DNA from 3 places in the Rhizobium lentis genome. Region 3 is predicted to be linked to each of the others. Evidence: riboswitches for the same ligand, from Rfam matches in the RefSeq annotation. Region 3 holds a riboswitch; each other region holds the start of a gene.
The links. A riboswitch is a leader RNA that binds a small molecule or an ion and turns the genes downstream of it on or off. The one in region 3 is predicted to bind thiamine pyrophosphate.

Region 1 (2,265 bases), on a different replicon from region 3:
ATCGAGCGCGCCGAAGGGCTCGTCGAGCAGAAGCATGTCCTGTTTCTGGATGACGGTGCGCAGCAGCGCAGCACGCTGGCGCATGCCGCCGGAAAGGGAGGCGGGGTAGTGATGTTCGAAGCCGGCGAGGCCGAACCGATCGAAGAGCGGCGCAACAGCGGCGCGGGCGGCCCGCCGGCTCATGCCCTTCACTTCCAGCCCGAGGGCGGCATTGTCGATGATCCGGCGCCAGGGCATCAGCGCATCGCGTTGCGGCATGAAGGCAAAGGAATGTGGCGTCTCTTCCAATGCCGCACCATTAAAAAACATGTTGCCGGAATCGGGCCGCAGCGCCTGCGTCAGCAGTCTCAGAACGGTCGATTTTCCGGAACCGGATGGGCCGACGATCGAGACGAACTCGCCGTTTGCGACAGCGAGCGAAATGTCGCCCAAAACCTTCATGCCGTCGAAGGACTTCGAGATGTTGCGCAGCTCAAGCATCTGACCGGTCATCGGCGTCGTTCCTGGGATGGCTGCCAGGGCATGACGAAACGCTGGATCAGCAACGTCAGCGCGAAGAGGCAGAGCGTCAACAGAGCGCTGACGATAACGGCGGCAAGCACCAGATCGGGACGGAAATTGTTCTTGGCGTTGAGGATATAGATGCCGAGGCCGCGCGCGGCACCGGCATATTCGGCGAAAATTGCGCCGACGACGGCATAGGTGATCGAGATCCTGAGGCCGGCGAAGAAATAGGGCAGCGAGGAGGGAAGCCGCGCCAGGCGGAAAATGCGCCAGCGGCTCGCTTTCATCGAGTTCAAGAGCTCGGCAATGTCACGGTCGGTCGCCTCATAGCCCTGAAGCAGAGCGACGAGCAGCGGGAAGAAGGTGACGAGCGCCACCAGCAATATTTTCGGCAAGAGGCCGAAACCGAACCACAGAACGACAAGAGGTGCGATCGCCACCAGCGGCAAGGTCTGGCTGGCGATGAAGATCGGCAGCAATGCGCGGCGCATGAAGGGCATGAAGTCCATCAGGATGGAAGAGACGAAGGCGAAGGCGAGTGACAGCGCGAAACCGCCGAGCGTGGCACCGAGCGTCGGCCAAGTGTTTGATATCAGTGCCTCTCGGTTCAGCCAGCCTTGGATAAGGATGCGCGAAGGTGCCGGCAGGATGGAAGGTTTTATGCCGGAAAGATCGACGTAAAGTTCCCATGCCGCGAGAAAGGCAAAGCCTGCGAGCAAGGCGGGCATCGCGCGATAGATGGCGAGGCGGAGCGTCGCAAGACGCGAATCCGATGGTCGTGGCGATGTCATCGGCGTTCGATTTCGGGCTTTCGTCGGGCCGTTCGTGGCAACTTGTCGACGGCATCGGTCTCGATGCGCGGCCGCACCCGCTTGAGGGCGATTGCCATGACGGTAGCGATAATGATGCAGGCGGAACTGCCGGACGTGGGGTAAAGTGACACTTGCGCGCCGGAAAACATTTGGACCTCGCTCCGCTGGCATTACCCAGATCAGCTTAGAAGGGTCCGGAGACTTGCACCTCGCATCTCAGCCCCGGCGACACGGAGCTCCCCTGTTATTGCAGCGAAAACTATCATTCGGGTCTTCCTGCCGCAACCGCAAAATTGCAAAGCAGTCCGTCTGGCCGGATGGGACCGCAGATAAAAAACACCCGGACGGAGGTCCTGTCCGGGTGTTTTCCGAGGTTCCGTACCTGCCGGGAACGGAACCCGAGCGCTCACCTCTCAGGCGGCTATTCGGCAGGGGTGATCGGTATGGCGGCAAGCGTCGATGTCGTCATTTCACCTGTATCGATCGACGGTCTCACCGTCGCTCTTGCCTGCGCCGCGGCTTCACGGCCGAGGGAGGAGGGGTTATAAAACCTCAACCAATGTTGAGGTCAATAGGAATGAATACGGTTTCTGCAACGCCGCTCGGAAGGCTTCTGACGGTCGGAGAAGTGGCGCAACGCAGTGGTCTTGCCGTATCGGCGCTGCATTTCTATGAGGCCAAGGGGCTGATCTCGAGTATCCGCACGCGCGGCAACCAGCGGCGCTACGGACGCGATGTGCTTCGCCGGCTCGGCATCATCAAGGTGGCGCAACGTGTCGGCATTCCGCTTTCGGAAATCCAGACGGCATTTGCCTCCCTGCCGCAGGGACGCACGCCGACAGTCGCCGACTGGCAGACGCTGTCGGCGCGCTGGAAGAATGAACTCGATGCGCGAATCAGGCAGCTCAGCCTGCTGCGAGACCGCCTGACCGGCTGCATCGGCTGCGGC
Region 2 (2,265 bases), on a different replicon from region 3:
GCGGCAGATCTCGCAGATTTCCTCGAAGTGCTCGTAAAGGAAGCTTTCCTTGTGGTGATGCAGGCACCACTTGGCCATGATCGAGCCACCGCGTGAGACGATGCCGGTGACACGATTGACGGTGAGCGGGATATAGGCAAGCCGCACGCCCGCATGAATGGTGAAATAATCGACCCCCTGCTCAGCCTGTTCGATCAGCGTATCGCGGTAGACTTCCCATGTCAGGTCCTCGGCAATACCGTTCACCTTTTCAAGCGCCTGGTAGAGCGGCACCGTTCCGATCGGAACCGGCGAATTGCGAATGATCCATTCCCGGATATTGTGAATGTTGCGGCCGGTGGAGAGGTCCATAACCGTGTCGGCGCCCCAGCGGATCGCCCAGACCATCTTTTCCACCTCTTCCGCCATCGACGAGGTGACCGCCGAGTTGCCGATATTGGCGTTGATCTTCACCAGGAAATTCCGGCCGATGATCATCGGCTCGGACTCGGGGTGGTTGATGTTGGCCGGAATGATCGCGCGGCCCGCCGCAACTTCCCGCCGCACGAATTCGGGCGTCACGGAATCGGGAATATCAGCGCCAAAGCTCTCGCCGTCGCGCGCGAGCGCCTCCTTTGCGGCCTGCCGGCCAAGGTTTTCGCGGATCGCGATGAACTCCATTTCCGGCGTGACGATGCCGGCGCGCGCATAGGCGAGCTGGGTGACGGCGCGGCCCGCTTTTGCCTTTAGCGGCGTGTTGCGGATGGGAAATTCCGGCGTCAGCCGCTCGCCTGCGGCAAAACCATTGTCCTCAGGCTTCACCATCCGGCCTTCATAGGCTTCGACGTCGCCGCGCGTCCTGATCCAGCTCTCGCGCAATCGCGGCAGCCCGGCGTCGATCGAGACTGTATGCGCCGGATCGGTATAGGGGCCGGAGGAATCATAGACCGTGACCGGTGGTTCGCCGGAGGTCGGGTGAAGGCTGATTTCGCGCATCGGCACGCGCAGATCCGGATAGAGTGCTCCGGGCTTGACGACCTTGGTCGAGGCCGGAAGCGGGCCGGTGGTGACGATCGGAGTAAGCTTGGGTGCGACAATATTCATGGGTGAGGCTCCAAGGTTTGACGTTTGGAGACCCAGTTCCAGTGTTGGAATGATGGAAAGACTCAAGCGACAAAGCGAAATCCGCCCGACAGCCGCAGCGTCCGCACCGTCCCTACGCCAGTATGAACTGGATCAGGTTCAACGGGTCACTGCGCCACAAACGGCAAAGCCGCATTGTTCAGCAGAATCTCAGCCCCTTGCCGGGACACCCCTGGTGAATACCTGCATCAAAGACCGCTGCGGCCCTGATGTCAAGAAGCCCTCTCTCCTATCGGATCCGGTCCCACGGTTTAAATATGAGTGCAGCGGAAGGGCGGTTTGGAGAAATCTCTTTTGTTTTTCATGTATATAACCAAGCAAGGCCATCCCCGCTCTCGGTTGCGGAGGCCTATGGCGGCCCGGAGCTCGGCAGGATTGGCACCCCGACGTCTCTGGTCTAGTCTCGAATTCTCCTGCGGGGCTTTCAGCCGCAGCCGGTAATTGAACGAAAGAGATTTTCATGACCACGCATCGTTTCATTCCGACGGTCTTCCATAATGTCATCGGTTCTCTACCGGCGGCGCTCCGTATTGCGAGTGGCGATACCGTGGTCACCGAGACGCTCGACGCGATCGGCTATGACAAGAACGGCATCAGGCAGGCATCTGGTCCGAACCCGATGAACGGCCCGATTTTCGTCGAGGGCGCCGAGCCCGGCGATGCGCTGAAGGTAGAGATCGTCAGCATGATCCCGACCAGGGGCACCGGTTTTACCCGAAGCATCGTTGCGGCCAATGTCATCGATCCGGAAACGGCTCGCGACCTGCCGCCGCGCGATATGGCGATCTGGGCGATCGACCGCGAAGCATTGACCGTCCGGCTGGCGGAGCCGGTCCCCGGCCTCGAAAATTTCGTCCTGCCGCTCGCGCCGATGATCGGCTGTTTCGGGGTTGCGCCGAGCCTCGGCCAAGCGATATCGACCGCGACCAGCGGCGAGTATGGCGGCAACATGGACTATCGCCTGTTCGGACCGGGAACCACGGTTTGTTTCCCCATATCGGCGCCAGGAGCCCTTTTCTTTTTGGGCGATTGCCATGCCGTACAGGGAGATGGCGAGATTGTCGGCACCGGCATCGAAACCAGTTTCGAGGTCACGGTGCGACTGACGGTCGAAAAGAGAGCTGGCCTCGTCTGGCCGCGCGG
Region 3 (2,265 bases):
TGAGACCGCCGATAGCGACCGACGGCACCGGCGAGGCCTTCACCAGCCTTGCAAGACCGTCAAAGCCGATCGGCTGCTTGTGGTCGGCCTTGGTCGGTGTCGCAAACACCGGTCCGACGCCGGTGTAATCGACGAGATCAGGGTCGACGGCGGCCGCAAGCGGCGCTGTTTCCACCGAGAGGCCGAGGATCATCTCGGGTCCGATCATCCCTCGCGCGGTGCGCGCATCCATGTCCTCCTGGCCTATATGCAGGCCATCGGCGCCGATGGCGATGGCCGCCTCGGCATCGTCGTTGACGATGAGGAGCGCGCCGGTGCCATCGAGCGCCGCTCTCAAGGCGCGGCCCGTCTCGATCATACGGGCTGTGCCGGCCTGTTTGTCACGCAATTGCACCATCGTCGCGCCGCCGGCAACGGCAAGGCGTGCGGTCTCGACCATGCCGATCCCGGCGCAGAGATCAGGGTCGAGAACGAGATAGAGCGAGAGGTCGAACGCCTTCATGCGGCCGATATCCTTGCCCTGGCGTCGAGCGTTTCGGCGTCGAGCGCCGACAGCGCATCGAGGAAACGCCAGGAAAAGGAGCCGGGGCCGGCCGCTCCGAGTGCGGCATCCTCCCCGGCGACCGCGAAGGTCGCAAGCGCGGCGACTGTCGCCCCGAACATATCCTCCGGCACTGTGGCGGCGAAGGCACCGACGAGGCAGGTGAGCGAGCAGCCAAGCGCCGTGACCCGCGGCATCAGGACCGATCCGCCATGGACGCGGACGGCCCTTTGGCCATCGGTAACGAAATCGACCGCACCGGTGACGGCGACGATCGCCTGCTGCCGCTCGGCGAGCCGCCGCGCCGACTCCTCCGCCTCATCGACCGGATCGCGGCTGTCGACGCCTTGGCCGCGGCTTTCTCCGCCAGCAAGTGCGATGATTTCGGAAGCGTTGCCGCGGATGATCGTCGGCTTGAGCGCCAGCAGATCGGCGACCGCATTGCGGCGGAAGGCCGTGGCATAGTGGGCGACCGGATCAAGGACCCAGGGCTTTCCGGCGGATGCCGCGGCCTTCGCCGCCGCCTGCATGCCGTCGAGCCATTGCGTCGACAGCGTGCCGATATTGACGGTCAGCGCGCTTGCGATGCCGGCGAATTCGCCGGCTTCTTCTGCGGCGTGCACCATGGCGGGCGAAGCGCCGGATGCCAGCAGCACGTTGGCCGCGATGTTCATGGCAACATAATTGGTGATGCACTGAACGAGCGGCGGCTTTTCGCGCATCGCCTTCAGCATGGCGCCCGGTGTAGTTCTGTTCTGCATGGTGCCCCTTTCGGGCGGGGCAGGCGCGGGGCCCCTGAGCGCGGTGCCCCGAGCGACTCCCTCCGCCGGCATTATCCGGTTCAGGTTCGAAGGGTTCTTCTCAGCCCGTCTGTCGACGAACGCCCCTGTCTCTCATCCTGTTTCTTTTCGCAGAGATGGGCGCGGCTGTCACTCCGAAAGTGAGTATTCCGGTATTTCGGAGCGGCTGCCCTTGGGCGTGGACATTGCTGGAGGCCTTCCCAGCGCAATCCTGAAGGCATTTTGCCTAACTCAAATCATGCAGCCCCGTCGTAATCGCCGGCCCAACCGAAAACTCCGAAAACCGCACCCTCAACCCACTCCGCTCCGGCGTACAGGCTGTCGGCCCCACCTCATAGCGATCGGCAGCCGGGAAGGGCGCTAACCGCAGTAGCGGCCAATGGCTGCCGTCGCGGGAGGCCTGGATGCGCATTGCGCCGTTTGCCACCGTCACGCGGATGCGGAAATCCTCCAATTCCTTGAAGGGCTGCGACACTGACCAGTCGGATCTGCCGTCGGTGACGACGGTGCTGAGGAAGGGTTCGCCGTCGGTGAATTCGACGCCTGTCTTCACCCAGCGTTTTTCGTCAATGCGCACCATCAGGCCGGCCTGGTCGTAGAGGGTGCGGAATTCGCCCTGGATGCGGATCTGCGCGGTGAAGCTCTCGCCGGTGGGAAAGGCGAGGAAGTGGCCGCTGTCGCGGGTGAAGCCGTAATAGGTTTCGCGCCAAAAATCGGTCTTCTCGCCTGTTGTCATCGTCAGGCCGGTGTCGTCGGCGTGCCAGCTGGCCGGCTCGTTCAGCCATTTTCCCTGGTTGAAGTCGATATTCATTTCATTCTCCCTTTCCTGAAGTCCTGGGCGCTGCCCCTTCATTACGTCTCCATGATGCCCAATCCCGCGCGGGTGGCCGGCCGCGGCCGGTGATCTCGCGCCCTGTCCGGTGT

Region 1: another riboswitch for thiamine pyrophosphate. It lies ahead of J0663_RS07285 (ABC transporter permease); the one in region 3 lies ahead of thiM (hydroxyethylthiazole kinase).
Region 2: another riboswitch for thiamine pyrophosphate. It lies ahead of thiC (phosphomethylpyrimidine synthase ThiC); the one in region 3 lies ahead of thiM (hydroxyethylthiazole kinase).

The regions. Positions count from the first base shown of each region.
Region 1 is NZ_CP071454.1:1,518,200-1,520,464, reverse strand. It holds partial or broken gene J0663_RS07290 (ABC transporter ATP-binding protein) at 1-492, opposite strand, end outside; gene J0663_RS07285 (ABC transporter permease) at 489-1,295, opposite strand; TPP riboswitch at 1,456-1,569, opposite strand; gene soxR (redox-sensitive transcriptional activator SoxR) at 1,894-2,265, shown strand, end outside.
Region 2 is NZ_CP071455.1:14,942-17,206, forward strand. It holds gene thiC (phosphomethylpyrimidine synthase ThiC) at 1-1,083, opposite strand, end outside; TPP riboswitch at 1,175-1,306, opposite strand; gene J0663_RS22240 (acetamidase/formamidase family protein) at 1,583-2,265, shown strand, end outside.
Region 3 is NZ_CP071456.1:203,725-205,989, reverse strand. It holds gene thiE (thiamine phosphate synthase) at 1-502, opposite strand, end outside; gene thiM (hydroxyethylthiazole kinase) at 499-1,302, opposite strand; TPP riboswitch at 1,343-1,439, opposite strand; gene J0663_RS27295 (DUF1349 domain-containing protein) at 1,568-2,152, opposite strand.